DNA from 2 places in the Thioalkalivibrio sp. ALE22 genome. Region 2 is predicted to be linked to the other one. Evidence: riboswitches for the same ligand, from Rfam matches in the RefSeq annotation. Region 2 holds a riboswitch; the other holds the start of a gene.
What was found. Region 2 has a riboswitch for cobalamin ahead of F793_RS0109625 (TonB-dependent receptor domain-containing protein). Riboswitches for the same ligand answer to the same signal wherever they lie in the genome.

Region 1 (14,733 bases), on a different contig from region 2:
TCGTGCGCATCCGTACCTCGCGGCGCAACAACTTCACCACCGGCCAGATCTACGAGAACGTGATCCGCAAGGAACGCCGCGGGGACTACCTCGGCGGTACCGTGCAGGTGATCCCGCATATCACGGACGAGATCAAGCGCTCCATCCACGAAGGGGCGGGCGATGCCGACATCGCGCTGATCGAGATCGGCGGTACCGTGGGCGACATCGAGTCCCTGCCGTTTCTCGAGGCGATCCGCCAGATGGGCGTGGAACTCGGCCACGAGAATGCCCTGTTCATGCACCTGACGCTGGTCCCGTATATCGAGGCCGCGGGCGAGATCAAGACCAAGCCAACCCAGCACTCGGTCAAGGAACTGCGTTCCATCGGGATCCAGCCGGATATCCTGCTGTGCCGCTCGACCCAGGCAATCCCGGACGGCGAGCGGCGCAAGATCGCGCTGTTCACCAACGTCGAGGAGAAGGCGGTCATCTCGGCGGTGGACGTGGACAACATCTACAAGATCCCGCTCTGGCTGCATTCGCAGAAGCTCGACGAGATCGTGCTGCGCAAGCTGCATATCGAGGCGCCGCAGGCGGATCTCTCGGACTGGAAACACGTGGTCAATGCCATGGAGTTCCCGGAGTCGGAGATCACCGTCGGCATGATCGGCAAGTACGTGGACCTGACCGAATCCTACAAGTCCGTGAACGAGGCCCTGACCCATGCCGGGGTACAGGTCGGCACCCGCGTCCGGATCCGCTATCTCGACTCGGAGAAACTGGAAGGCGCCGAGAACGAGGCCGCACGGGAACTCGAGGGCCTGGATGCCATCCTGGTGCCGGGCGGCTTCGGCGAGCGCGGCGTGGAGGGCAAGATCGCCGCGGTGCGCTACGCACGCGAACACGACGTGCCCTATCTCGGGATCTGCCTCGGCATGCAGGTCGCGGTGATCGAGTTCGCGCGCGATGTCGCGGGCCTGGAAGGCGCGCACAGCACCGAATTCGCGCCCGATACCCCGCATCCGGTGATCGCGCTCATTACCGAGTGGCAGGATCAGGAAGGCCGTATCGAGCGGCGCGATGCCGACAGCGACCTGGGCGGCACCATGCGCCTGGGAGCCCAGAGTGCGCGGCTGTCGTCCGGTTCGCGCATTGCCGAGGCCTATGGTCGCGAAAAGGTGGAAGAACGCCACCGCCATCGCTTCGAGTTCAACAACGCCTACCGCGAACGGCTGGAGGCGGCCGGGCTGCGCATCTCGGGCGTGTCGGAATCCGGCGAACTGGTGGAGGCCGTGGAACTCCCGGGGCATCCGTGGTTTGTCGGCTGCCAGTTCCACCCGGAGTTCACCTCCACGCCGCGCGATGGCCACCCGCTGTTCACCGGTTTTGTGCGTGCCGCCCGGGACTACCAGGAAGCGCGCGAACCCGAAACCACCACGGCGCTGACGGAATAGGGCGCCGATACACGATTTTTCGCGGCCGTGCCCGGAGGGTGGCGGCCGCCGTACAGGACAGGACATGCAGCTTTGTGGTTTTGAAGTCGGCCTCGACCGGCCCTTTTTTCTGATTGCCGGACCCTGCGTCATCGAGTCCGAGGCCATGGCGCTGGAGACGGCCGGGGCCCTGAAGGCGATGGCGGATGACCTGGGCATCCCGTTCATCTACAAGTCGTCGTTCGACAAGGCCAACCGGTCGTCCACCCGGAGCTTCCGCGGCCTGGGCATGGCCGAGGGTCTGCGCATCCTCGACAAGGTGAAATCGGAGATCGGCGTGCCGGTACTGACCGACGTGCACGAGGACACGGCGCTGGACGAGGTCGCCAGCGTAGTGGATGTGTTGCAGACGCCGGCGTTCCTCTGCCGTCAGACCAACTTCATCCAGAATGTCGCGCGCCAGGGGCGTCCGGTGAATATCAAGAAGGGCCAGTTCCTCGCACCCTGGGACATGGGCAATGTCGTCGACAAGGCGCGCGAGGCGGGCAATGACCAGATCATGGTCTGCGAGCGCGGGGTTTCGTTCGGCTACAACACCCTGATCTCCGACATGCGCGGCTTGGCCCAGATGCGCCAGACCGGGTGCCCGGTAATCTTCGACGCGACCCATTCGGTGCAGCAGCCGGGTGGGCAGGGCGCGTCCTCCGGTGGCCAGCGCGAGTTCGTACCGGTGCTCGCGCGCGCCGCGGTGGCGGCCGGGGTCTCCGGGCTGTTCATGGAGACCCACCCGGATCCCGAGAGGGCCCTGTCGGATGGCCCCAATGCGTGGCCGCTGCCAAAGATGGCCGAACTGCTGCAGACGCTGAAGGCGCTGGACGCCGCGACCAAGGCGCAGCCGTTCGCGGAGGCGGAATACGGCCTCGGCTGACCCCCGATTTTTCGATAATGCGTCCCGGGCGGCTCCGTCCGGGCGGGTACTTTTCAAGGAGAGAGCATGTCCCAGATTGCGGAGATTCACGCCCGCGAGATCATCGACTCCCGGGGCAACCCGACGGTCGAGGCCGATGTTGTCCTGGATTCCGGCGCCATGGGGCGCGCGGCGGTCCCGTCCGGTGCCTCCACGGGGGCCCGCGAGGCCCTGGAGCTGCGCGATGACGAGAAGCGCTACGGGGGCAAGGGCGTACTGAAGGCGGTGAGCCATGTGAACGGCGAGATCCGCGACGCGCTGCGCGGCATGGAGCTCGACCAGACCGCGGTGGATCGCCGCATGCTGGAACTGGACGGCACCGAGAACAAGTCGCGCCTGGGGGCGAACGCCCTGCTGGCCGTCTCCATGGCGGCCTCGCATGCCCTCGCGGCCGATCGCGAGCAGCCGCTGTTCGAGACGCTGGGCGGGGAAGACGCCACGCTGCTGCCGGTGCCGATGATGAACATCATCAATGGCGGGGCCCACGCGGACAACAGCGTGGATATGCAGGAGTTCATGATCCTACCGGTGGGCGCGGACTCGGTGCGCGAGGCGGTGCGCTACGGCGCCGAGGTCTTCCATGCGCTGAAGAAGGTCCTGGCCAAGCGCGGCCTGGCCACGGCGGTGGGCGACGAGGGTGGCTTTGCCCCCGATCTGCCGTCCAATTCCGCGGCGATCGAGGTGATCCTGGAGGCCATCCACAATGCCGGCTTCAAGGCGGGCGAGGACATCTGGATCGGCCTCGACTGCGCCAGCTCCGAGTTCTACCGCGACGGCCACTACCACCTGGACTCCGAGGGCAAGGCCTTCTCGGCGGACGAATTCTCCGACTATCTCGCGCACTGGGTGGACCAGTACCCGATCCTGACCATCGAGGACGGGATGGCCGAGGATGACTGGGATGGCTGGAAGACCCTGACCGAGCGCCTGGGCAAGCGCGTGCAGCTGGTGGGCGACGACCTGTTCGTCACCAACACGCGCATCCTGCAGGAAGGCATCGACAAGGACATCGCGAACTCCATCCTGATCAAGCTCAACCAGATCGGCACCGTCACCGAGACGCTGGAAGCGATCGAACTGGCGCGCAAGGCCAACTACACAGCGGTGATCTCGCACCGCTCGGGCGAGACCGAGGACGTCACCATCGCGGACCTGGCGGTCGCCACTCGAGCCGGCCAGATCAAGACCGGTTCGCTGTCGCGTTCCGACCGGGTGGCCAAGTACAACCAGCTGATCCGGATCGAGGAACACCTGGGGAGCCGGGCCAGCTACCCGGGTATGTCGGCGTTCACCTTCGGGCGCTGAGGCGGTTGCGGGGCGGCCGTGTCGAGGATGCAGTCCGCAGCCTGCGGCGCGGTTCCTGTCCCGGGGCGTCCGGGCCTCGTAGAATGCCGGGCATGCCGGCCACTCGTAAAAGCCCTCGTTCCGTTGTACCCGCGCTCGGCGCGGTGCGCGGGCGAGGGCTTTTCTTTGGGTTCAAGTCGATGGAGTGCGGGTGATGCGCGGCCTGCTGATCGGGCTGGCGCTTGTGCTGCTGGCACTGCAATGGCCCCTGTGGCTGGGCGAGGGGAGCTGGCGCGACGTGCGCGACCTGCGCGAGCAGGTCGAGCGCCAGCAGGCCTCGAACGCCGAACTGGAGCAGCGCAATCAGGCCCTGGAGGCGGAGGTGCGAGACCTGCGCGGCGGAACCGAGGCGGTGGAAGAACGGGCCCGGCGCGACCTGGGGATGATCCGCGAGGACGAGGTCTTCTTCTTCGTGGTGGGCGAGGACGAACCCGCCACGCTGGACATCGAGCCGCTCCCCGGATCGGCCGGGCAGACCGAGCCCGGTCCCGACTCGCGGGTGCCCGAGGAGGCCGAGCCGGCCACCGACACCCTGCCACCGGAGGATCCCTTTGATGGCTGACACCGGGGGCGCAGCGGCGCGCGAACCGGCCTTCTGGGCACTGATCCCGGCGGCCGGCATTGGCCGGCGCATGGGGTCCGACCGTCCCAAGCAGTACCTGACGCTGGGTTCGCGGACGATCCTGTCGCATACCCTCTCGATCTTCCTCGAGCATCCGCGCATTCGCGGCGTGGTGCTGGTGCTGGGACCCGACGTGGATCCCGACGCCCTGGATCTGCCGCTGGCGGGCGGGCGGCTGTTCCGTGCCGCCGGCGGAGCGGAGCGGGTGGATTCCGTGCAGAATGGCCTGGACTTCCTGGCCGAACGGGCGCACGCGGACGACTGGGTACTGGTCCATGATGCGGCCCGTCCCTGTCTGCCGCAGGCGGATGTGGACCGCCTGTTGCGTGAGTTGCGGGATGACGCGGTGGGCGGGTTGCTGGCCAGCCCCAGTACCGACACCATCAAGTGGAGCGATGGCGGCGGCCGCGTGGAGCGGACGCTGGACCGGGAGCGGGTCTGGCGCGCCCTGACCCCACAGATGTTCCGGCTGGGGATGCTGCGAGAAGCGAATGCGCGCGCACGCGATGCGGGTCATGCGGTGACTGACGAGGCCAGCGCGATCGAGTTTCTGGGGCAGGCCCCGCGGCTGATCGAGGGTTCGGCGATGAATATCAAAATCACGCGGGCGGAAGATCTGGAGCTGGCCCGTCTCTACCTGATGCAGCAGGGCCGGCTGGAAGGACGGTTCAGCGCATGAGCGGGTTGCGCATCGGCCAGGGCTTCGATGTGCACGCCTTCGGTGAAGGGGATCATCTGGTCCTCGGCGGCGTGCATATCCCGTTCGAGCGTGGCTTCGTCGCGCATTCGGACGGCGACGTGCTGCTCCATGCCGTCTGCGATGCCCTGCTCGGCGCCGCCGCCCTGGGTGACATTGGACGACACTTTCCGGATACCGATCCCGCATTTCGCGGCGCGGACAGCCGCGTCCTGCTGCGGGAGGTCCTCCAGCGTGTTGCGGCGGCCGGCTGGCGCCCGGTCAACATCGACTCCACCGTGATCGCGCAGGCGCCAAAGCTGGCGCCGCACGTCCCCGCCATGCGCGATCATATCGCCGCGGATACCGGCCTGGTGCCCGAGGCCGTCAGCGTGAAGGCCACGACGACCGAACATCTCGGGTTCACCGGGCGCAAGGAGGGCGTGGCGGCGCAGGCAATCGTGCTGCTGGAACCGGCCTCGGGGATGCTGCGGGTATGACCGGGGCCGGGCGCGGGAATGCGGGAGTCCTCGGCCTGCATCACGCCAGCCTGGTCATTGCGGACGTTCAGGCCGCGCGCGAGTTCTACGGGCACCACCTTGGGCTGGCGCCGCTGGAGCGGCCCGAACTCGGATTTCCGGGGCTGTGGTACGACCTCGGCAACGGCCAGGCCCTGCACCTGCTGCGGGTGCCCAACCCGGACCCGACCGAGCGGGCGGTACGGTGCGGGCAGGACCGTCACCTGGCGCTGCGCGTGGAGGACCTGGAAACCTTCGCGGCGCGGCTGGAGGCCGCGGGCTTCGCGGTGGAACACAGCCGCTCCGGCCGCCCCGCGGCATTCGTGCGGGATCCCGATGGCAACGCCATCGAGTTGATCGAGGACGGTGCCTGAATCGGCCAGGGAGAGTCCCCTCATGAGCGACGCGCGCTACATCCTCGCCCTGGACCAGGGCACCACCAGCTGCCGGGCCATCCTGTTCGACCGCGCGGGCACGATCGTCGGCGTGGCGCAGAAGGATTTCGGCCAGATCTATCCCCAACCCGGCTGGGTGGAACACGACCCGATGGAGATCTGGGGCACCCAGATCGGTGTGGCGCGCGAAGTACTGGAGACCCGCGGCATCAAGCCCTCCCGGCTGGCGGCGATCGGCATCACCAATCAGCGCGAGACCACGGTGGTATGGGACCGCGCCACGGGGGAGCCGATCGCCAATGCGATCGTGTGGCAGGACCGGCGTACCGCCGCGTTCTGCGACGAACTGAAGGCGCAGGGCCTCGAGGGCCTGCTGCGCGAGCGTACCGGTCTGGTCGTGGATGCCTATTTCTCGGCCAGCAAGCTGCGCTGGCTCCTGGATCACGTGGACGGGGCGCGCGAGCGCGCGGAACGGGGCGAACTCGCCTTTGGCACCGTGGACAGCTGGCTGATCTGGAACCTCACCCGCGGGGAACGTCACGTGACCGATGTGACGAACGCCGCGCGCACCCAGCTGTTCAACATTCACACCCTGGAATGGGATTCCGATCTGCTGGAGCGGTTCGAGGTCCCTCCCGCGATGCTGCCCGAGGTGGTGGACTCCAGTGGCGTGCTGGGCGTCACCGGCGCCGAGATGTTCGGTGGCGCGGAGGTCCCGATCGCCGGCGTGGCGGGGGACCAGCATGCGGCCCTGTTCGGTCAGGGCTGTTTCGAGCCCGGCATGGCCAAGAACACCTACGGGACCGGCTGTTTTCTGCTGATGAACACGGGTGGCACGCCGGTGGAGTCCCGATCCGGCTTGCTCACCACCCTCGCGTGGTCGCTGGACGGCCGGGTGGAATACGCGCTGGAGGGCTCGATCTTTATTGCCGGGGCCGCGATCCAGTGGCTGCGCGACGAGCTTCACCTGATCGACGCGGCCGAGGATTCCGAGTACTACGCGGGCAAGGTGGCGGACGCCGACGGGGTCTACGTGGTGCCCGCCTTCGCCGGGCTGGGTGCGCCGTACTGGGACATGTACGCGCGCGGCGCCATCTTCGGCCTGACCCGTGGAACGCGCAAGGAGCACATCACCCGCGCCACGCTGGATGCGCTGGCCTATCAGACACGCGATGTGATCGATGCCATGGCGCAGGACGCCGGGATCGGGCTGAAGGCCCTGCGGGTCGACGGCGGGGCCGTGGCCAACAACGTGATGATGCAGTTTCAGGCCGACATGCTCGGGGTGCAGGTCGAGCGCCCGGCGGTGACCGAGTCCACCGCGTTGGGGGCCGCCTGGCTCGCGGGACTGGCGGTCGGCTTCTGGACCCGTGACGAGTTGGCGCAGAAGGGTGGGCTGGACCGGGTGTTCGAGCCGCAGATGGACGCGGCCACGCGGGAACAGTACTACCGCGGCTGGAAGAAGGCCGTGAAGCGCACCATGGGCTGGGCGCGCGAGGACGACAGCGACTCGACGCCGTAGCGGGTGATGGTCTGGGGCCTTGCCGACGCGGGCGGGGGCTTCGCCGCCACGGCGGCTCCCACAGGGGGCTGCAGGTAGAGCGATGGCTTCGACAGGCAGCCCGGCCCAGATCACTGTGGGAGCGGGCTTGCCCGCGAGCCCCTGCCAGGCTCGGATTGGGCCCGGGGCTCAGTCCATGCTGGCCGGCTCGGCGGCGAGCTGGCCGGACTGGTAGTCGCTGATGGCCTGTTCGATCTCGTCGGAGGTGTTCATCACGAAGGGGCCGTAATGCGCGATCGGTTCGCCCAGCGGCCGCCCCTTGAACAGCAGCACGCGGGCATCCTGCTGGGCGATCAAGTGGATCTGGGTCTGGCCGCTCCACACACCCATCTGGCCGGTCTGCAGGCCGATGAGCTCGCCGTCGAACACGTAGGCCAGCACGCGGTCCTCGAGCTGCACGGCGAGCGACAGGCGATAGCCGGCGGGCAGCGTCAGGTCGGCCATCGCGGCGCCTTCGCCAATCTGCGCCAGCGGGCCCTCGGTATCCCCGGCACTGGTCTGCCAGGATCCGGCAATGGCCTTGAAGCGCAGCGGGTCGTCGTCTTCCGGCAGGTGGCGCATTGCGTCGGCGTGCACGTCGCGATAACGCGGCGGGTCCATCTTGCGCCGGGCGGGCAGGTTTACCCACAGCTGGAAGCCGTGCAGGCCCTCGCTGTCGAGCAGGGGCATCTCGGAGTGGATCACGCCGCGGCCGGCGCTCATCCACTGGGCCTCGCCGGCCTCCACGCGGCCCTGATTGCCCATGGAGTCCTCGTGCGTCAGGCCGCCATGGACCAGGTAGGTCAGGGTCTCGAAGCCGCGATGCGGGTGGGCGGGAAAGCCGCCGATGTAGTCCTCGCGCGCGCTTGCCTTGAGCTCGTCCAGCATCAGGAAGGGGTCCAGCCCGCCACGAAAGTCATGGATGCGCCGAATCTTCACCCCGGCCCCGTCCTGGGTGGGATGGGAGGTCTTCACGCTGTCCGGCGGTGTCGGGTTCATGGCGTTCTCCTTCGCAACAGGTCTGCACCATACCGACCATGAAACGAAAAGAAAATTGCATCGTTTCCCGTCATGGGGCCTTTTGTCAGGCGGTGGACAGATCCCAGGAATCGGCAAACGCCTCCAGGCTCTCGATGAAATCGGGATCGTGTTCCTGACGGTTGATGGTCAGGTGCAGGACGACGGCCTGCGGGTCGGGCGGGTGCCCGGTGGTTAGCGTCCAGGCCAGGCCGTTGGGGCAGTCGGGCAGGGACAGGCGCACGCCACCGTTGATGACCTCGCGGTGCACCCGGAACTCGCCCCACAGGCAGTAGACCACGCCGGCATCGGGACCGTTGTCCTGGATCAGCGTGTCGATGGCATCACTGTGAGCGGGCAGGGCGGGGACGTTCAGCCGCCGCTGCAAGGTTTCGGCATCCAGGGTCGCGGGCAGGTTGCGGAAGAATTCCATGGCGGTCACTCGTTGCGCGGCAGGAACACGGGCAGGCCGTCGACCTCGCCTACGCTCAGGCGCTGGTTGTAGAGGCGTTCCAGGGCACTGGGCACGAGCATGGTGGCGGTCGGGCCCCAGCATGCCTGGCCGTCGGGGAACAGCAGGAGCAGATGGTCGCAGTAGCGCGCGGCCAGGTTGACGTCGTGCAGGACCAGTACGGCGGCCCGGTGCGCCTGGGCAACGATGCCCTGCACGCGGTTCAGCACGGCGACCTGGTGATGCAGGTCCAGCTGACTGGTGGGCTCGTCCAGCAGGAGCAGGCTGGGGTCCTGGGTCAGCACGGTGGCGATGGCCAGACGCTGCCGCTCGCCCCCGGAGAGCGTGTCCACCATGCGGTGCTCCAGCTCGGCGAGATCCATCTCCGCCAGGGCGGCCCGGGCGCGGGCGTAATCCTCGGAGGTCTCGATGTCCCAGGGGCGCAGGTAGGGGTGCCGACCGATCAGCGCGGTCTCCAGCACCGTCGCGGGGAAGCCGTCGTGGTGGGTCTGGAAGACCAGGCCGATGCGCCGCGCCAGTTCCGCGCGGGGCAGGCGGGTGATTGCCTGGCCACGGACCTCGATGGTGCCGGCGCGTGCGGTCCGCAGGCCGGCGAGCGTTTGCAGCAGCGTGCTCTTGCCCGCGCCGTTGGGGCCCAGGATGCCCCAGCACTGCCCGGGGTCGACGGTCAGTTCCAGCGGGGCGCCGGGTGCGCGCCCCGGGATGTCGATCACCAGGTCGCGGGTGGCGAGTAGCGTATCCGGGCCCGGCTTCTGGTGGACGCTGCGCGCGCCCAGGCCCGGGGCTTCATGCGGCCGGCTGTGGGCGGGGGCGATGGGTGGACGGGGTGCCATCAGCGGCTCCGGTACAGCAGGAACAGGAACACGGGGACCCCCAGCATCGCGGTGATTACGCCGACCGGCAACTGCTCCGGGGCGATCATGGTGCGGGCGAGGGTGTCGGCCAGGGTCAGCAGGATGCCGCCGCCCAGCGCGGAGGCCGGCAGGATCACGCGCTGGTCGTTGCCGAAGACCAGGCGCAGCATGTGCGGCACGATCAGCCCGACAAAGCCGACCGCGCCGACCTGCATGACTGCGGTCGCGGTGATCAGCGCGGCGGCGACATAGATGCTCCATTCCACCGGGCGCACCGCCACCCCGAGTGCCGCGGCCTGCATCGGGCCGCGCGCGAGCACGTTCAGCGTGCGGCCCAGCGGCAGGGCGAGGAACACGACCAGCACCAGCAGGATCCAGGCGGGATAGGGGTTTCGCGCGTGGGACACATCGCCCATCAGCCAGTACAGCATGCCCGGTAGCTCGGCCGTGGGGCTGACTGCGAGCAGGAAGCTGATCATGGCGCCCCAGCCCGCCGCGACCACCACGCCCGTCAGAAGCAGGCGCGTGGGGGTCCAGCTGCCGGTACCGTGCGCCAGGCCGAACACGATCACCGTGGACAGCAGGGCACCGGCGAACGCGGCCAGGGAGACGGAAAACATCGACAGGCCCGCGAGCATCGCCAGCAGGGCGCCGACGGAGGCGCCGCCGGAGAGGCCCAGCACGTAGGGGTCGGCCAGCGGGTTGCGTAGCAGCACCTGCATCAGCGCGCCGGCCAGACCCAGCAACCCGCCTGCGGCAAAGGCCGCCAGGGCGCGCGGCAGGCGCAGCTCCAGCACCAGCGTGTCGTGCAGGCGGCTGCCCTCGCCGAGCATCACCGCCAGCAGGTCGCCGGGCGCGATCGCGACACTGCCGAAGGCCAGCGCGATCAGCACCGCCAGCAGCGACGCCGGCAGCAGGACCGCGGCGGCAAGGAGGAAGGCGCGGGTCACGAGGGGTCAGTCCACCCGGCGGAGTCGGGCCCGCTCGAGCTCCTCGCACATCAGGCGGGTGCCCTCGGCGATGCGCGGGGTATGGCGCTGCAGCAGGGACGGCGGGATGAAGAACAGGTTGTCGCGCTGGACCGCGGTCATGTCCTCCCATTGCGTCCAGGCGATGACCCAGTCGGGGCGATCCTCGCCCATGCCGCCGCCAATGATGACCTCCGGATCGGCCTCGATGACCGCCTCGCGATCCATGCGCGGGACCAGGCGATCCAGGTGGCCGAATACGTTTACCCCGCCGCACAGGCGGATCGCCTCGCTGATCAGGTGGTCGTCGTTCACCGTCATCAGGGGCTGTTCCCACACCTGATAGAACAGGCGTACCGGGTCGCGTTCGGCGTAGTCCTGGCGCAGGGTGTCGATCGCCTCCTCGAAGCTTCGCACCGCCTCGTCGCCCTGCGTCTCGGTGCCGGCGAGCTGGGCCATGCGGCGCATGCTGGCGGCCACGCCGTCGAAGCTGCGGGGCTCCGACACGTAGACGTGGAAGCCGAGCTCGCGCAGGTGTTCGATCTGGGATTGCGAGTTTCCGCTGCGCCAGGCAACGACCAGGTCCGGATCGAGCTGCACGACGCGCTCCATATCGATGCGGCTGTAGCCGCCCACGCGGGGGAGCATCTCCGCCTCCGGCGGGAAATCGCTGTGCTGAGTGGCGCCCACCAGCTTGTCGCCGGCCCCGACCGCGAACAGCACCTCGGTGATATGCGGGGCGAGGCTGACGATACGCTCGGCGGGTTGTTCCAGCCGGATCTCGTGACCGTCATCGTCGGTCACCGAGACCGGGTCGGCCAGTGCCGGCGCGGTGCAAAGCAACGTCGCGACGAGCAGGGCGGAGGAGCGTCCGAGGGTCTTGAAATTCATAAAAATCCGGTGGTTGTGGCGCTGTTGCGAGGTCGAATGGAGGACGTCTGCGGTAGTGCGCGCAAGCCGCAAAAGCGTTTCATCATAGCAGCATGGGCAAGATGGTTTGGTGCCCAAATTGGTCGGGGGCGCGCCGAACGCGTATCATACGGCGGCTTGAATCAGGTGCCTGCAATGCGCAGGTGAAACGGGAAGCCGGTGCAAATCCGGCGCTGCCCCCGCAACGGTAAGTGAGCGGCGAACCACACCGCAGGCTTGGCCACTGTGCCCCCACGGGTCACGGGAAGGCGTCTGTGGCATCGGCAGCCGCCGACGCTCGCGAGCCCGGAGACCGGCCTGGTGATGACGCATCCTGCGATCGTGCGGCGGGCAACGATCGAGGGCACGGGCACCATCTGCGGTGCCCGTTCCTTCGTGGTTTCGCCGTGCCGTCGCCCCGACGGAAACGCATGACGAACCCAGACCCCAAACCGACAGCAGAGCATCCGAACGCGTTCGCCTCGGCCGAGCGCGAGGCGGTTTATCGCGTGATCGGGGAACGCCGCGACATGCGCCATTTCCGTCCGGATCCGGTGGATGGCTCTACGCTGCGCCGGCTGCTGGAGGCCGCCCACCGCGCCCCCAGCGTCGGGTACATGCAGCCCTGGCGCTTCCTGCGGGTAACCGACCCGGCCCTGCGCGAGGCCCTGCATGCCCACGCCGCGGACGAGCAGGCCCGCACCGCCGAGGCCTGCGGGGAGCGCGCGGCGGAGGTGCACCGTCTGAAGCTGGAAGGGATCCGCGAGGCGGGGGAGTTGCTGGTCGTGGCCCTGACCGACGGCCGCGAACGCTATGTGCTGGGGCGCCGGACGCTCCCGGAGATGGACCTGTGCTCGGCGGCCTGCGCGATTCAGAACCTGTGGCTGGCGGCCCGCGCGGAGGGGCTGGGCATGGGCTGGGTCTCGCTGTTCGATCCGGACTGGCTGGCGCGGCAGCTGGACATGCCGGAGGGCGGCTATCCGATGGCGGTGCTGTGCCTCGGTCATGTGGAGCGTTTCTACGACCGGCCGATGCTGGAGACCGCGGGCTGGGATCGCCGGCGGCCCCTGGAAGAACTGGTCTTTCAGGATCGCTGGGGCGTGCCCGGCGAGCTGGCAGCCGACCCGGATGCGGCAGGCGCCGGAAACGGGGCGGACGATCGGACCGGATCCGACAGCGCATGAGCGCCTTCCTGATCCTGATGGGCGCCCTGATCCTGGATCGCTTGTTCGGCGATCCGCGGCGATTCCATCCGCTGGCCGGGTTTGGTCGGCTGGCGGCCTGGGCCGAGTCCCGCTGGCATGCGCCCAGTCGCCTGCGCGGGGCGTTGCTGCTCGCGGCGCTGGTCCTGCCATGGGTGGCGCTGGCCGCTCTGGGGGCGTCGCTGGCCTGGGGCTGGTTGCTGTCGCTGGCGATCCTGACCCTGGCGATCGGCTGGCGCAGCCTGGACGAACACGCCGAGGTGGTCGCGCGGGCCCTGGAGACGGATGATTTGCACGGTGCCCGCACGGGCGTGGGGATGCTGGTCAGTCGGGACACGGAGGCCCTGGACGTGCGCGGGGTGAGCGGGGCGACCATCGAGTCGGTCCTGGAGAACGGCAACGATGCGCTGTTTGCCACGATCTTCTGGTTCCTGGTCGCCGGGGCGCCGGGCGTGGTGGCCTACCGGCTGGTCAACACCCTGGATGCGATGTGGGGGTACCGTAACGAGCGGTATGCCACGTTCGGCTGGGCGGCCGCGCGGCTGGATGACGCCATGAACCTGATCCCGGCGCGTCTGACGGCCCTGGCCTATGCCCTGGCGGGGCGCGGGCGGGACGCATTGCAGTGCTGGCGTGAACAAGCCGCCGGATGGAAGAGCCCGAATGCCGGGCCGGTGATGGCCGCTGGGGCCGGTGCGCTGGGCGTGGTGCTGGGCGGCCCGGCGCCCTATGGCGGCCAGCGCGAGTGGCGTCCGCGTCTGGGCATGGGCCGCCTGGCCGATGCCGCGGGCATTCGCCAGGCGGTGGCGCTGGTGGACCGGGCGCTGGCGATCTGGATGGCGTTCATCGTGATGGGGGTGATTGTCGTTGTCCTGTTCTGATCGGCAGAAGGCCCCCATGCCCGAATCCCGGGCGCTCATGCAGGTGCACGGGGGTGGCGTGCGCCAGGCAGCTGCGCGCTACGGCATTCCGGCAAGCGAGTGGCTGGATCTCTCCACCGGCATCAACCCGCATGGCTATCCCGTGGGCGAGGTCCCGCAGCGGGTCTGGGCGCGGCTGCCGGAACCGGACGACGGGCTCGAGGCCGCGGCCGCTGACTATTACGGCACGGCGGCCCTTCTGCCCGTCGCGGGCTCGCAGGCGGCGATCCAGTTGTTGCCGGCGCTGCGCTCGGGTTCGGCGCGCGTCGGCATCCTCGAACCCAGCTACAACGAGCACGCCCGGGCCTGGCGCAAGGCCGGGCACACGGTACGCCCGCTGAGTGGCGAGGCGATCGCCGCCGCGCTGCCCGATCTGGACGTGCTGGTGCTGGTCAACCCGAATAACCCGACGGGTCAGTGCTTCGAACGTGCGGACCTGCTGGCCTGGCATGCGGAACTGGCCGCGCGTGGTGGCTGGCTGATCGTGGACGAGGCCTTCATGGATGTGACGCCGGGGGCCAGTCTCGCGCAGGACGCACCGCGCGAAGGCCTGGTGGTGCTGCGTTCTCTCGGCAAGTTCTTCGGGCTGGCGGGCGCGCGGGTCGGGTTCGTGATCGCCGACGGCGCGATGCGCGCGCAGCTGGCCGCCCGACTGGGTCCATGGGGCCTCGCCGGACCTTCGCGCTGGGTTGCTACTCGGGCGCTGACCGACCGTGCCTGGCAGGCCGAGACACGTAGCCTCCTGCAGGCGCGCGGCCAGCGCCTGGCGGAACGGCTGCGTGCGCACGGGCTGGCGCCCACCGGCGGCACCGCGCTGTTTCAGTGGTGCCGGGTGGAGGATCCCGCGGGCTGGCAGGACCATCTGGGCCGGCAGGGCATCCTGGTGCGTCGATTCGATGCGCCCGGGAGTCTTC
Region 2 (14,733 bases):
TGCGCCCGACCTGGCCCAGCCGGGCCTCGAAGGCCTCGTGCGCGGAGCCACCGGATTCGTCCGCCCCGTAGGCGTGGCCCATCCGGCGCAGATAGGCCGCGCCCAGTTCGGCTCGGTCCTCCCAGGCCCCGGAACGGTCCGCGAGACGATTGACCCCGGCCCCATAGGCCCCGGGGGCGGTACCGAACACCCGCAGCGCGGCCTGCTGACCCGCCTCGAGGCCATTGAGGCCTGCGGCGCGCAGGGCCTGGGTGTCCTCCACCCATTGGGCGGCCACATCGTTGCGCGCCAGGGGCTCGGTGCCCGGATCGCGCAGGTCTTGCCCCAGCGGGGCCAACGCCGCTTCCAGTGCCTCTTCCAGCTCGGGGTACTCGGCAAGAATGGTCTCGGACGATCCGTCCAGCGCGAGGCGCGCGGCCCGGTCCAGCCACACCAGCTGGTCCTCGTAGAGGTCGCGGAACAGACCGGAGGTGGTAAACAGGGCATCGCGACGTCGATCGCGCCCGGCTTCATCAAGGTCCATGCGCTCCAGCCCCTGGACGATCCCGCGACTGTTCCAGGCCGGACGAATGCCCAGCATGTCCATGCCAAAGGCGATCATCACGCCCTCGTCACGCACAGTATCCGACGCCCAGAGGATGATCGCCTCGCTGCCATCCGCCTCGGGATCACCGTGCTCGCGGGCATCCGCGGCCAGCTCCTGACCGATACCCCAGGCGATACGCGTGGGGACCAGGTCCGCCGCCAGCGCGTGGAAGTTGCGCCCGGTCGGCAATACCTCCGGCGTACGGATCGGGTCGTTGCCCTGCCCTGGCGGCACGAAACGGCCTTCCAGCGCCGCCAGCAGATGCGCGCGCTCGCTCGCCGGGGACCCACGCAGCTTGGCGTCCCAGTCGTCGCCGACCGCGTCGTCACCCGCCATCGACTCGAGCATCGTGTCCACAGCCTCGTCGCTCCAGTCGCGTCCGAACACATGCAGCCCCAGCGGCATCTGGTCTTCCTGCATGTCGGTCAGGTAATGCCCGATCTCGTGGACCAGCAACTCCTCGTCCATCTCCGCCAGCACGGTCGTTGCGTGTTCATCATGGCCCTCATCCGCATGCTCGTCCGCGTGGTCATGCTCATGGGCGTGTTCGTGCTCTTCATCCCCGTGTTCCCGGTGATGGTCCGCGTCGCGATGTTCGTCGCCGTGTTCGTCTCCGTGGCCTTCGCCATGTCCCGCGTGGTCCTCGTCGTGATGCCCCTCGTGATGATCACCGTGATCATCATGGTGATGCCCGTGATCGTGATGGTGACCCCGCGCCAGTTCACGCTCGATGGTCTCGGTCAGGCCAAGGTCCTCGATACGTTCGCGCAGGGTCTGGACGGCCCGCGAGCGCGTCGCGGCATCCGGCTGCGCGGCGGCCTCGTAGGTCTCCACCAGCTGGCGCAGTTCCAGCAGGCTGTCGTAGAGCTCGGTGGCCGCCAGCGGCGGGGTCAGGTGGCTGATCATCACGCCCATGGCGCGGCGCTTGGCCTGGATACCCTCGCCCACACCATCGACGATGTAGGGATAGATGATCGGCAGGGCGCCCCCGAGGATCTCGGGATAGTCATCCGGTGCCAGCCCCGCGCGCCGGCGCGGCAGGAATTCGCGGGTCGAGTGGCGGCCCACATAGACCAGCGCATCGGCCTCGAAGTGATCGCGGATCCAGTGGTAGAAGCCGACATACTGGTGGGTCGGCGGGAACGTGGTATTCGCGTGCAGCAGGCGCTCGCTGACCTCCCAGCCGCGCGGCGGCTGCGGCCCGATGAATACATTGCCGAATTCGATCCCCGGGAACAGCATCTCGCCATCGCGGGTCATCGCCTCGCCCGGCGGCTCGCCCCAGCCGGTCAGGCCGGGGATGCCCGTGCGCACCAACGCCTTGCGCAACTGCTCAGTGGTCGCGTGGGCATCTTCTCCCGCCAGCGTGGCCTCCCAGGCCTCCTCGTACTGGGCCAGCAGGTCCAGTGCCCGCTCCTGCGCCGCGTGCGGATAACTCTCGAGCATGTGGCGCAGATCACCGACACCGCTTTCCAGCGCAGCTTGCGCGATCTCGACCTTGTCGGCGGCCCTGGCGGCCTCCAGACGTGCCTGCAGATAGCCGATCGGGCCGTCGACCAGTTCGGCCCGGACGGGCTCCGGCAGGCTGTCGAAATACGCCTGATACTGGTCGCGATCCAGCGAGGCGACCCGGCCGGCGATCGCGTCCAGCGCATCCGCCTGTTCCGGCAGGTTCACGGCTCGATCCTGGATCATCTCCAGCAGGGTCTCGGCGTCCTCCGGCACCGCGTCGCCCAGGTCGTACCCGGCGGCTTCGAGGCGCTGCAGGATCTCCAGCAGCGACTCGGGGACATCCAGCTTGTCCGCACCAATGTTCTGGCGACCCGGCGGATGGTTGTAGTAGACCACCGCCACGCGCTTGTCCGCGTTGTCCAGGCGGCGCAGCCGCTGCCAGCTCGCCACCCGATCGGCCAGGGCCTCGACCCGCTCGTCGACCGGCTCGGTCAGGGTCAGGCGCACGCCGGTGCGTTCGTCCTGTTCCGGCGCGCCCGCGGTCGCGAGCACCATCGGCTGGCTCATGCCCTGCAACTCCGGCATGGCCACGTGGTAGTGGACCTTGTCCCAGGGGATGCCCTCGTGCGACAGCCGCCACTGGGTCGCGCTCACATCTGCCAGACGGATGCCCTTGATCACCGGGACATCCAGCTCGCCGAAGGCCTCGGCCACCGCCTCGCGGTTGCCGCCCCCGCCGACCACGAAGTCCTGCAGGCTGACGATACCCGCCAGATCCGCCGGCCCGGCCGCCTCGGCCAGCGTCTCGACCGCCTCGCGGCTGGCCCCGCCCCAGCGCGCCAGCACCGCAAAGCACTGGATGTCTCGCGCCTCCAGGGCTTCGCAGGCTGCGTCCAGCAGCGCGCGGTCTCCCGGCCGGTCACCGGTATCCAGGTCCAGCAACGCCACGGCGGGCCCGTCGTCCAGCTCGAGATCGTCCGGGTCGGGAGTGGAGTTCCCATGCCGGTAATAGCGGATGGTCTCGCGCGGGTCCGGCTCCGGAACTTCGTTCTCGTGCCCGCCGCGCGCGGCCAGCCAGCGCATCAGCCCCTCCATATTCTCCGGTGTACGCCCCTGATAGAACGCGCGCCCGGTCAGCCAGTCCGCCTGTTCGGGGAAACGCTCCCGCTGTTGGGCCAGGTGCACGCGCGGGTCTTCGCCCGGGTCGGGGTTGGCCGCCAGTTCGGTTCGCTTCTCGTCATCGAGACCCACGAGTACGGCCTCGCCGCCGATCCGGGACAGCGCCGTCAGGTGACGCACGCTGTTAATGGCCAGAATCGGGGCCCCCTCGGGCGGCGGGGCCTCCCGCAACAGACGGTCGAGGCGCGCGGCCTGGTCCCCGAAAACAGCCGCAACGAGTATGGCGTCGGCCTCCCGCCACAGCGCCGATACCGCCTCGTCCGACTTGTCCGCGAGTTGCTCCGGTGTCCGCAGGATCACCTCCGCCTGCGGATGAGCCTCCAGGAAGCGATGCGCGCCAGCGGCCACCTCCGCCGCCGAGCGATCGGAGACCACACCCACCACGAGCGGACCCGCATGGGCCGGTACCATTCCGAAAAGAAAAAGCGCGAAGATGCTCAGGATCGTGCAACGAAAACGCATGGAAACTTCCCGATAAACAGGTGCAATAGGGCGCGAGGCGTGTACTCGACACGCCTCGACCGTTGCAATGGGAATGGGACGCCGCCACCGCGGCGCCCCCACGAAGACCCGTCAGCCGCGCTGGTTGGCCGGCTGCCAGAGGACCTCCGCACCGTTTTCGTGACGAGCCAGCACACGGCAGAGCACGAACAGGAGATCCGACAACCGGTTGACATAGGCCAGCGACGCCGGACGCAATGCCTCGTGGTGATTGAGCGCCACCAGACGCCGTTCCGCGCGCCGGCAGACGGTACGCGCAATGTGACAGTCGGCCGTAGCGGGACCCCCGCCCGGAAGGATGAACTCCTTCAGGGCGGGCAGATCGGCGTTGAAGGACTCAAGCTCCACGTCCAGCCGCTCCACGGAAGCCTCCGGGAGGGCCTGGTGCCCTGGCACTGCCAGTTCCGCTCCCAGATCAAACAACTCGTGCTGCACCAGAGCCAGCGAGCGACGGACCTCTTCGGGCAGGTCGTGGACCAGGACCCGGCCCACGACACTGTTCAGCTCGTCCACGTCGCCAAAGGCCTCGACCCGATGGCTGTCCTTGTCCACGCGCGAGCCATCACCCAGGCCCGTCCGGCCTTCGTCGCCGGTACGCGTTGCGATCTTCGACAGTCGATTTCCCATGGTCTTACCTCTGTTGGTAGCGGAGCTTCACGAAGGCGGCCCGCCCAGGCTGGTTGTACCCGCCCACGGTCTCGTAATCCTTGTCGAACACGTTGTCGACCGAGGCCTCGATTCGCCACTCCGGATCGATCTGGTAACCCGCACGAAGGTTCATCAGACCATACCCAGAGAGCCGATGTTCATTGCCCGCATCATTATACGAACGACTCTTCCCAATCACGGACCCTCCGAGCGAGAAGTCCTGGAATTGCCGATCCAAGTCAAAACGGGCGGTTACAGGTGCCCGACGCTGCAGCTCGTTGCCAGTCTCACGATCCTTCGCATCAACCAGAGTCAGCGAAGCTCGGGAAGTCCACAGTCCAAAATCGTGGCCACCTTCGATCTCTAGGCCACGAATACGTGCCTCATTAATGTTGGCCGGTTCATTGACCCTCATAAAAAACTGTTCAGCGTCACAATTTGCGACACATTGATTTTGGATCAAGTCATCAACACGAGTTTCGAACACGGACACATCGATGTAAGCTCCTCCAGCCGAGTACCTGGCTCCAATCTCGAAAGTCTCAGATTCCTCTGGAACAAGATCCGGATTACCCCGGTACCATCCGATATCCGGATGGTAAAGCTCGTTGAAGGTGGGGGCCTTGAAAGCAGTACCGTAGGAGGCTCGCAGGCGCAGCGCGTCAGTGGCCTGCAACCCCCAGGCAATCTGTCCGGTAGTCTTGTCACCAAAAAGCTCGTCGTCGTCGTGACGCAGCGAACCCTCTAGGAGATGATCCCCTAGTTCCGCTTGGAGCAAGGCGTAACTGCCCACGTTGTAACGGCTGTTTTCCTCGTACTTTTCCGTTCCGAAAAAGCCAGGATCGTCGACTTCAATACGGTCTTCCCGCGCATCCAGGCCAGCCGTCAAGAACAGACGATCCGTCAACGCGATCTCGTTCAGCCAGTCTATGGAATCCCGAGTGGTGTTATAACGCGACGCGAAGCTTCCATCATTATAACGATCGTTCTCATCCCTGCTGTGCGTTAAACTGACCTCCGTTTCCCAACGATCCGTGATGGCCAAACGAACACCGCCACGGACCGCAGCATGGACATAATCGGTGTAATCGCGCCCCTCTGTACTATCAAATTCCGACTCACCTTCGGAGTAAAGAATACTGCCGAAGACCTCGATCCCATTTTCCAGCCGGTGCGAGACCTTAGTCGAAAGCGAGGTATTGTCATATCCATTAGGGTCATCATCCCCAAAGTCGTCCTGGACATTGATGCCGTCAGTATCAAAGTGGCTGATCGAGAAACTGTAGCTAGTGCTATCAGTGCCTCCGGCCACGCCGACACCTGCTTCCCAGGTGTTGAAGCTACCCCCGCCGACAAACGCGTTGACCTTCGGCGGTCCCTTGCGGCCTTCACGAGTAAACACCTGCACCACCCCGCCGATGGCGTCGGAACCGTAGATACTGGTTCGCGGCCCGCGCACGATCTCGACCCGCTCGATCTCCTCCAACGGTAGGAACTGCCAGCTCGCGCCACCTGTGGTGGCGGAACCCATACGGACTCCATCGACCAGCAACAAGGTGTGATCGGAATTCGTCCCGCGGGTATAGACGGACGTTGTCTTGCCAAAAGCGCTGTTTTGGGAGGTTTCCATCCCCGCGCGGCCTTCGAGTAGATCGGTGAACTGCTTGGGCTGCAGCCGCTCGATCTCTTCACGGTCGATTATGGTGACCGATGCGAGCGTCTCGTCGACGGTCTGGGCGATGCGCGTCGCCGTCACCTGGACGGTGTCGAGGGTCTGGGCTTCGGTTTCGGGTGCGTCCTGGGCGTGTGCCAGGGCGGGGGTCATGGCCAACAGGATGGCCGCGGAAAGTGCTGTGCGTTTCATTTTTTGGAGTCTCCCGGCGAGCCGCCCGCACGCCGTTGATTCGTCGGGATCGCGCGAACAGGAAGGAGACAGACACGAGGGGGATCGGCCACAACCGGCTAGCGGCCAGGCCCGATCATCCGCCTCGCATGCCCGCCGCATGCCGCGCGATCATTCCCTGGCCGGTCTCCGGGCTGACGAGCGTTCCGGTGCGGCGCCTTCCCGAACATCATGTTCAGTGGCACTGGCCGCGACCATCAGGGACCGTCGGGCGGTCCCTCGCTCGATCACCGTTGCGGGGGCAGCGTCGGTTTCGTCCGCAGGCCTCGGAGACCTGCCCGGACTCACCGAACTTCCCGTTTAACCCGCCAGGTCGAGCCTGGCCGGGCACCGGGGAACGCGGCGAACACTACACAATTGGGCGCAAAATTACCAGCCGGGGGAGACTCGATCTCGCACAACCGGAACCGTCGAACCAGGCCCGTCGCGACGGATCATCAGCGGCGGCGCCGCTCCTCGGCGTGGAGATAGCGGGTCCCGCGCTTCAGCAGCAGGCCCCAGGTCTTGTCCTGCAGCATGGCGTCAAACTCGGGCGACCGCTCGGCGCGCAGTGCCACGGGATGCGACTCGTCGCCGGCATGCGTTGCCAGCATGTCCAGGCGCTCGCGGTTGGCGCCGTACTGCTCGACCAGGAAATCGCGCATCGAATCGCTCAAAGGCAGGTGATAGATACGCGTGAGGCGCATCGCCAGCCATTCGGCCATGCGCCCGAGATCCTGGCGGACCTTGCGCACCATGGCCGAGCCCAGACCCGCCTTGGCATCCGCGCTCATGCCCACATACAGCCCCCCAAGATACGCGGCCGGGTTGGCGTAGATGGCGCGCTGGATGCTCGGGTTGGTGAGGTCCACCAGCGGCTCCAGGATCAGGGCCAGTTGGATGCCGATGCGCTTGGCCGTCTCGGCGTCCAGCGCCGCCCCCCCGAAGTAGAACAGGTCGCCTTCGCGCTGGATCTTCAACTCCTTAAGGAAGTTGCAGAAGTCGTTGGCCAGCTTCAGCTTCTGGTCATCGGTCAGCTCGATCAGCTCCTCGCTGACCCGGATACCGCGCACACTGCGCTTGAACCAGCGCTTCTCGCCCCGCTTCTCCACCTGGGCGCGGCGCAGGGCCTCCCAGCGCTCCACCGCATTGGCGTAACGGCTCTGCGCCTGCATCAGCTGGTCGCGCGCCTCGCGCAGGTCCTCGACCCGACGCAGTGCCAGCCCCAGGAGCTGGCCTTCCGGCGAATGCTCGTCGGGTTCCCGATCCTCCAGGGTACGCAGTGCCTCCAGGACCTGACGCCCCAGGTCGGTTACGGGCTCGCGCAGGACCTGCGGGTCCAGCCCCGAGGCATCGCTCTGGGACAGCAGAATACCGAGCGAGCGCAGGCGGCTGACCACCCCGGCCTGCGCCACGCGAAAGCGGTTGCCCTGGGACTCCAGTCGATCCAGGGCGGCCCCGAGCTGCCAGCCACCGGACCATTCGAAGCTCAGGCGCTTGATCTGGCGCCCGTTCACGAGCTCGAACGCGAGCACGAAGATCGCCTGCACATCGTCGAGGGTGCACCGGGCCAGGTCGTCGGCATCGGCGGCGGAAAACAGGCGGTCCAGGAACTGGTCCACCCGGCGCACGCCATCCTCCTGGGTCGGCGCCACGCCGCGCAGCCGATCGCGCAGCAGGTCGGCGACCTCCGGGGCCTCGTGGTGCAGCTTCTCCAGGGCCGCGAGCCGCGAATCCTCGGTCGCGCCCACCAGATCGCCCACGCGCGAGCGCAGGCCCAGGCGGCGATAGACCTCAATCTGCTCCGCGGCAGCCGCCAGGCTGGTATCGCCGGTCATCTCGCGTACCGCGACGGCCACCCCCTCGGGCGAGATATCCACCTCGTGAAGCAGCACCTCGGCCGCCTTGCGCCGGCGCATATCCGGTGCGAGCTCGCTCATGGCCAGATCACGGGTCACGAACAGCAGGTCCGGCAGCAGGTCGATCGTGTTGCGCAGCTGCTCGCGCGACTGTTCCTGGCGTTTTCCGCGGGTGGCATCGGCAACAAAGCGCGCCACCAGGCCGATCACCCCGAACAGCAGGGTGTAGACGGCAAAGAAGATGAAGTTCTGTGCCGGGGCGGCATGCCCGAAACCGAGAAAGTACCCGCCCTGCATGGCCAGGAACGTGACCGGTCCCGCCGCCCACAGCAGCTGGAGGAAATTGAGCGACCAGGGGACGCGCCGCGCGGTGGCCGCCACCTCGGTGATGCGGCTGCGGCCGGCCGCCTCGATCAGGACGTTCTCCTGCGACGGCCCGACGGCCTGCGGGTCTTCCTGACCCGGTGCCTCCCTGCGTTTACGAAAGCGACCGAACACGCGCCCCTGCTCCGGAATGGATGGTCACCGCCGGCATGGCCGCAACGTCCCCATTAGTGTAGGGAAAGTACGTTCGGTTCGCGCGCTCCGGGCCCCGTTTTCGCGCCGTTCCCGGCGCATTCGGCCACCCCTCAGGCCGCGTTGCTGCGCCGTGCCTGGGCCTCGCCGGGCGGGATCGAGACCACCTCGGAGGCATCGTCGCGATAGAGGTAGTCGCGCGTCAACGGCACCGCGTCCTGCTGCTTGGCCATCTGCACGTGGAAGACCACCTGTCCCCACCAGCGGAAGGTCCCCTCGCAACTGGCCAGATAGAACTCCCACATGCGGCAGAAGCGCTCGTCAAAGCGCGTCACGGCCTCGGCTCGGACCTTCTGGAAGCGGCGGTACCACTCAGCCAGTGTCTCGGCATAGTGCAGCCGCCAGAACTCGATGTCCGTGGTGTACAGCGGGGTGGGTTCCAGCGCACTCATCACCTCGGACAGCGCCGGGGTGTACCCGCCCGGAAAGATGTATTTGCTGAGCCACGGGTTGGAGGTGCCCGGCGGCTCCTGCCGCCCGATGGTATGCAGCACGGCGATGCCGTCGGGCGTCAGGAGGTCGTGTACCCGCTGGAAGAACGTACCGTAGTTGGGTGTGCCGACATGCTCGAACATGCCGACGCTGACAATCCGGTCGTACTGGTCCTCGTGCTCGCGGTAGTCCTGGTAGAGAAACCGCACCCGGTCCTCCAGCCCGCGTCGCCCGGCCTCCTCCCGGGCCACCCGCAGCTGCTCCCGGGACAGTGTCACGCCGTCGACCTGCACGTCCGCGTGCTCGGCCAGATGGAAGGCCAGGCCGCCCCAGCCGCAACCGATATCAAGGACCCGCATGCCGGGTTCCAGGCGCAGCTTCCTGCGCAGCATCGCGCACTTGGCCTGCTGCGCTTCCTCCAGCGTCATATCGGGCCGCTCGAAGTAGGCACAACTGTAGAACATGCCCTCGTCCAGGAACTGGCGATAAAGCCACTCGTCGACATCATAATGATGGGCGATGTTCTGATAGCAGCGCGCCACCTTGTTGCCCTGCTCGATCAGCGCCCGGAGCATACGCACCGCCGGATTGACACGCTGCTGGAACATCGGCGCGAAGTTGCGCATAGCCACATCCAGGAACACCTGCAGGCCCTCGGGGCCAGGCGACCACATGCCGTTCATGTAGGTCTCGCCCAGCTGGAACCCCGGATCGCGACCGATCTTGCGCAGCACCGCCCGGTCATGCAGCTGCATCGTGATCTCCGGCGTACCGCTACCGAAACGCTGCTCGCGGCCATCCGGGTGCCGCAGCACAAAGGTCCCGTAGCGCATGTATTGCTCGAGTAACCGCTCGATCATCTCGACCCCTGTCCTTGTCTCGGCGGCCCGTGCGCAACGCGTGGGTTCCAGGCCGTTGCCGCGCCACCCAATGTAAACTGAGTCTAAATATTGTTATCTCGCGTTGTCCATGCCTGATGCCGCGCGCGGTGAAATGGGCGGCCGGCGCCGCTTCGAGACCCGTAATAACCCCGACCCGAATCACCTGCATTCCACAGGGACAGTAGCGCATTCCCGGGCGTGATGGCAGACCCCGAAAATCCCTTTCCCCAATTCCGAAAAAACGGCTACCCTGCACTCATGACGCTACGACCCACCCAAGCCTGTCAGCACTGCACCCTGCGCCAGCTCTGCCTGCCGGTCGGCCTGCCGCAGGACGAGCTCTGGCAGCTCGACGAGATCGTCCAGCAGCGCCGGCCGATCGCCAAGGGCGCGGCCCTGTTCACCATGGGGGCCAAGTTCGACGCGCTGTATGCGGTCCGCACGGGGGCACTGAAGACGGTGCTGATCTCCGATGACGGCACTGAACAGATCACGGGCTTTGCTCTGGCCGGCGACCTCCTGGGACTGGACGCGATCCATTCGGGCAAGCACCCGGTGAGTGCCGTGGCCCTGGAATCCACCAGCGTCTGTGCCGTGCCCTACGGGCATGTCGACGACCTCGCCGGGCGCCTGCCCACGTTCCGCCAGCACATGATGAGCGTGATGAGCCAGGAGCTCGCGCAGGACGAAAGTCTGCATGCCCTGCTTGCCCAGCGTACGGCCGAGCAGCGCCTGGCGACATTCCTCGTGGGGCTGTCGGAACGCCAGCGCACCCGCGGCCTGTCTCCCGAGCGGTTCTACCTGCCGATGTCGCGCGCCGATATCGCCAACCACCTGGGCCTGACCCAGGAGACCATCAGCCGACTGTTCACCCAGCTGCGCAACCAGGGCGTCATCAGCCTGCACACCCGCGACCTCGAGATCCTTGAGCCCGAGAGTCTGCGGAACACCGCCGGGGTTACGTTCACCTCCTCCGCCGCGAGCAGTGCCTGAATCCGGAGGCACCCCGGAGGAGCCGTCGACGGACTTCGAGGCCTTCTGGCGCTTCGCCGGAACCCTCTGGGCCGACCCCGATGCACGCGCGCGTCTGATGCGCTGGCAGGAGGACTTCGGGGTGGATGTGATGCTGGCGCTGTTTGCCCTGTGGTACCCCCGACCGCTGACGACCTCTCAGTGGCAACGGCTCGCGCAAACCGCCCGCCGCTGGCAGACCTCTGCCACCGGACGCATCCGCGCCCTGCGCCGCCAGTTGCGCACCCCCGAGCGCGACACGCTCTACCGCGCGGTACTCGCGCTCGAACTCCAGAGCGAGCGCCTGGCGGGCCTGCAACTGCTCGCGCAGGCCCGCCAGCTCTCGACGCCGGATAGCCGGTCCCACGCCGTGAACCACCGGCGCCGACTGCACACGCTGTTCCCCGCATTGCCGGAGGCCGAGATCCGCGACGCGCCACACACTCCGGATCGGTGCTCTCAATAGCGTGTCCACGCAGGGACGTACGTAGCGGCATACCGGCTGCATGCGCTGGCTGTTCCGGCTATCCTCCCCGGCATACAGACCCTACACGGCAGGATTCATGTCCGACGATCTGCGCAGCCAGCTCCTGAAGACGGGGCTGGTGGACGAAAAACAGGTTCGCAAGGCCAAGGCGCAAAAGCATCAGGCGCAAAAGGGCAACGCGAAAAAGAAGAAGGACCGCAAGACCGGCCCCGAGCCCGGCGTGGCCGAGGCGCGCAAGGCCGAGCAGGCCGAACGCTCGCGGCAGAAGAACCGCGAACAGCAGGAGCGTGCCGAACGCCGCGCCCGCCACGCACAGATCCGCGAGCTGGTCAGTACCCATCTGGCGCCGATCCCCACGGGCGATGCCGCGCTGGACTATCATTTTCAGCAGGGGGGGCAGATCCGCCACCTACCGGTGACAGCGGATCTGCAAAAGCGCCTGGCCGACGGGCGCGCCGCGATTGCGGGGCTGGATATCCGGCCGGAAAAGGGTTTCCGGGTCATCCCGCGGGAGACAGCGGACCGCATCCGCGAGCGCGATCCGGAATGGCCGCTGGTGATTCCGGCCGAGGACGATGCGTCGTCCAAGCCCGACCCGGACGACCCCTACAAGGATTACGTCGTTCCCGATGACCTGATGTGGTGAGGGCACGGGGCGCGCATGGGCAGGCGGCCCCGCGGGTCCGTCAGTCCGTGGTGCGCTTCACGTCCGCGGCCGGCATGCCGGACTGCTGCGGACGCCGGGCCTCGTCACTGGACATATCCTGAGGGGTTAGTCCCCCCTCCCCCAGACTCTGGGGTGCACCCGCCGACTCCTCCTCCTCCGGCGCGCCGTTGCCACAGCCCAGGGCCAGCAGGCCCACGGCGGTCAGTCCGATCACCAGGGGGGTCGCTCGCTGAATCTCTCGCATCGCTATCACTCTCGGGTGTTTTCAGATCAAAGCGTGCAAGCCCGCGGCCCGGCGCGCAAGCGCCGGCGTGAAGATCACGGGCTTGGCACACGCCCTTGAGACCCGCCTGGCTGCGGATTCGCTGTCAGACGGCCCCGACCGGCAGGATGCGGGTCCCGGCCTGCCCGTCTAGAATCTCGGCGGCATGCCCCAGCGCACCGATCCCGACCCGGATGCCGCCCAGGGCCGAACGACGCGCCGCCTCCATCTTCGGGCCCATGGAACCCGCGGGGTAGGCCGCCGGCTCCACGGCCGTGACCAGCAGGGCCTTCAAGCGCCGAGCATCCGGCGTGCCCCAGTCCATATAGACGCCGTCGACATCGGTCAGCATCAGCAGCCAGTCGGCCTCGACATGCGCGGCCAGACGGGCGGCCGCCAGGTCCTTGTCGACCACAGCCTCGATGCCCTGCAGGCGGCCGGAAACGTCGCGCGCGACTGGCACACCCCCACCCCCGGCGCAGATCGCGACAGCGCCACTATCCACCAGGGAGCGTACCGCCTCCATGCCCAGCAGCCGCTGCGGCTCGGGCGAGGCTACCACGCGCCGCCAACCCTCGCCGTCGGGCGCGATATCCCAACCGCGCTCGTCGGCCAGCGCACGAGCACGGGCCTCATCCCAGGTGGGACCGATGAATTTCTCCGGATGGCCAAAGGCCGGATCGTTGGGGTCGACCTCGGTCTGCGTCAGCAGGCTCGCCACCCGGTCATGCCCCAGTGCGTTGTGCAGCTCGCGCGCCAGGATGTAGCCGATCATACCGTGACTCTCGGCGCCGACAACGTCCAGCGGCCAGGCGATGCGATCGCACTCCGCCTGATTGGCCAGCAGGCCAACCTGCGGCCCGTTCCCGTGGGTGACGACCACCTCGTGCTCGCGCGCCACGGCGGCGATCGCCTCGGCGGCCTGTTGCGCGTTGCGCTGCTGGGCCTCGGCCGAGGGGGTCTCGCCGCGTTGCAACAGGGCGTTGCCGCCCAGCGCGATCACGATGCGCATGGCGGTCCTCCGGGGTATTTGGTGGGTGTCAGGTCCGCGGCAGGGTGACGCCGCGCTGCCCCTGGTACTTGCCGCCGCGATCCTTGTAGGACGTCTCGCAGACCTCGTCGGACTGCAGGAACAGCATCTGCGCCACACCCTCGTTGGCGTAGATCTTGGCCGGCAACGGCGTGGTGTTGGAGAACTCCAGCGTCACGTGGCCCTCCCACTCGGGCTCCAGCGGGGTCACGTTCACGATGATGCCGCAGCGGGCATAGGTGGACTTGCCCAGGCAGATGGTCAGCACGTCGCGCGGGATACGGAAGTACTCCACCGTGTGCGCCAGGGCAAAGGAGTTGGGCGGGATGATGCAGACATCCGACTGCACATCCACGAAGCTGCCCTCGTCGAAGCCCTTGGGATCGACGATGCTGGAATTGATGTTGGTGAAGATCTTGAAATGATCCGAACAGCGCACGTCGTAGCCGTAGCTGGAGGTGCCGTAGGACACGATCCGCTCCTCGTCGCGGTAGCGGATCTGGCCGGGCTCGAAGGGCTCGATCATGCCCTGCGTCTCGGCCATCTCCCGGATCCAGCGGTCCGACTTGATACTCATTGGCCCTGTCCCTGGTCGGCGGTTCGCCGGATCAGTTGTTCTGAATCACGATATTGGGGAACTTGCTGCTGTAGTCCTTGGACTGCTCCGCCAGCTTGGCGCCGGTGCGCCGCGCGATTTCGCGATAGATCTCGGTAATGCGGCCATCCGGGTCGGCGATCACGGTGGGCTCGCCGCCATCGGCCTGTTCGCGGATGCGGATGTCCAGCGGCAGGGCGCCCAGCATATCCACCCCGTACTCCTCGGCCATGTTCTCCGCCCCGCCCTGGCCGAAGATGTACTCTTCGTTGCCGCACTTCGAGCAGATGTGGATGCTCATATTCTCGATGATGCCCAGCACTGGCACCTCGACCTTCTCGAACATGCGCAGGCCCTTGCGGGCGTCCAGCAGCGCGATGTCCTGCGGCGTGGTCACGATCACCGCGCCGGACACCGGAATCTTCTGCGACAGCGTCAGCTGGATGTCGCCGGTGCCCGGCGGCAGGTCGATGATCAGGTAGTCCAGATCCTTCCAGTTAGTCTCGTTCAGGAGCTGCTCCAGCGCCTGGGTCACCATCGGGCCACGCCAGATCATCGGCGTGTCCTCCTCGATCAGGAAGCCGATGGACATCGCCTGTACGCCGTGGCGCTCCAGCGGCTCCATGCTCTTGCCATCCTTGGACTCCGGGTTGCCCTTGATGCCCAGCATGCGCGGCTGGCTGGG

Region 1: another riboswitch for cobalamin. It lies ahead of bluB (5,6-dimethylbenzimidazole synthase); the one in region 2 lies ahead of F793_RS0109625 (TonB-dependent receptor domain-containing protein).

The regions. Positions count from the first base shown of each region.
Region 1 covers NZ_KB906500.1:250,453-265,185, reverse strand. The annotation lists gene F793_RS0102935 (CTP synthase) at 1-1,436, shown strand, start outside; gene kdsA (3-deoxy-8-phosphooctulonate synthase) at 1,501-2,343, shown strand; gene eno (phosphopyruvate hydratase) at 2,410-3,687, shown strand; gene ftsB (cell division protein FtsB) at 3,881-4,288, shown strand; gene ispD (2-C-methyl-D-erythritol 4-phosphate cytidylyltransferase) at 4,281-5,027, shown strand; gene ispF (2-C-methyl-D-erythritol 2,4-cyclodiphosphate synthase) at 5,024-5,524, shown strand; gene F793_RS0102905 (VOC family protein) at 5,521-5,916, shown strand; gene glpK (glycerol kinase GlpK) at 5,939-7,459, shown strand; gene F793_RS0102895 (pirin family protein) at 7,628-8,476, opposite strand; gene F793_RS0102890 (hypothetical protein) at 8,562-8,927, opposite strand; gene F793_RS0102885 (ABC transporter ATP-binding protein) at 8,933-9,799, opposite strand; gene F793_RS0102880 (iron ABC transporter permease) at 9,799-10,770, opposite strand; gene F793_RS0102875 (cobalamin-binding protein) at 10,777-11,679, opposite strand; cobalamin riboswitch at 11,826-12,034, shown strand; gene bluB (5,6-dimethylbenzimidazole synthase) at 12,129-12,881, shown strand; gene cbiB (adenosylcobinamide-phosphate synthase CbiB) at 12,878-13,780, shown strand; gene cobD (threonine-phosphate decarboxylase CobD) at 13,797-14,733, shown strand, end outside.
Region 2 covers NZ_KB906507.1:36,717-51,449, reverse strand. The annotation lists gene F793_RS0109635 (cobaltochelatase subunit CobN) at 1-3,679, opposite strand, end outside; gene F793_RS0109630 (cob(I)yrinic acid a,c-diamide adenosyltransferase) at 3,791-4,345, opposite strand; gene F793_RS0109625 (TonB-dependent receptor domain-containing protein) at 4,350-6,230, opposite strand; cobalamin riboswitch at 6,372-6,619, opposite strand; gene F793_RS0109620 (hypothetical protein) at 6,707-8,605, opposite strand; gene F793_RS0109615 (cyclopropane-fatty-acyl-phospholipid synthase family protein) at 8,737-9,975, opposite strand; gene fnr (fumarate/nitrate reduction transcriptional regulator Fnr) at 10,255-10,989, shown strand; gene F793_RS0109605 (DUF2390 domain-containing protein) at 10,982-11,473, shown strand; gene F793_RS0109600 (DUF2058 domain-containing protein) at 11,571-12,140, shown strand; gene F793_RS0109595 (hypothetical protein) at 12,181-12,405, opposite strand; gene F793_RS0109590 (carbamate kinase) at 12,530-13,435, opposite strand; gene dcd (dCTP deaminase) at 13,464-14,030, opposite strand; gene apbC (iron-sulfur cluster carrier protein ApbC) at 14,062-14,733, opposite strand, start outside.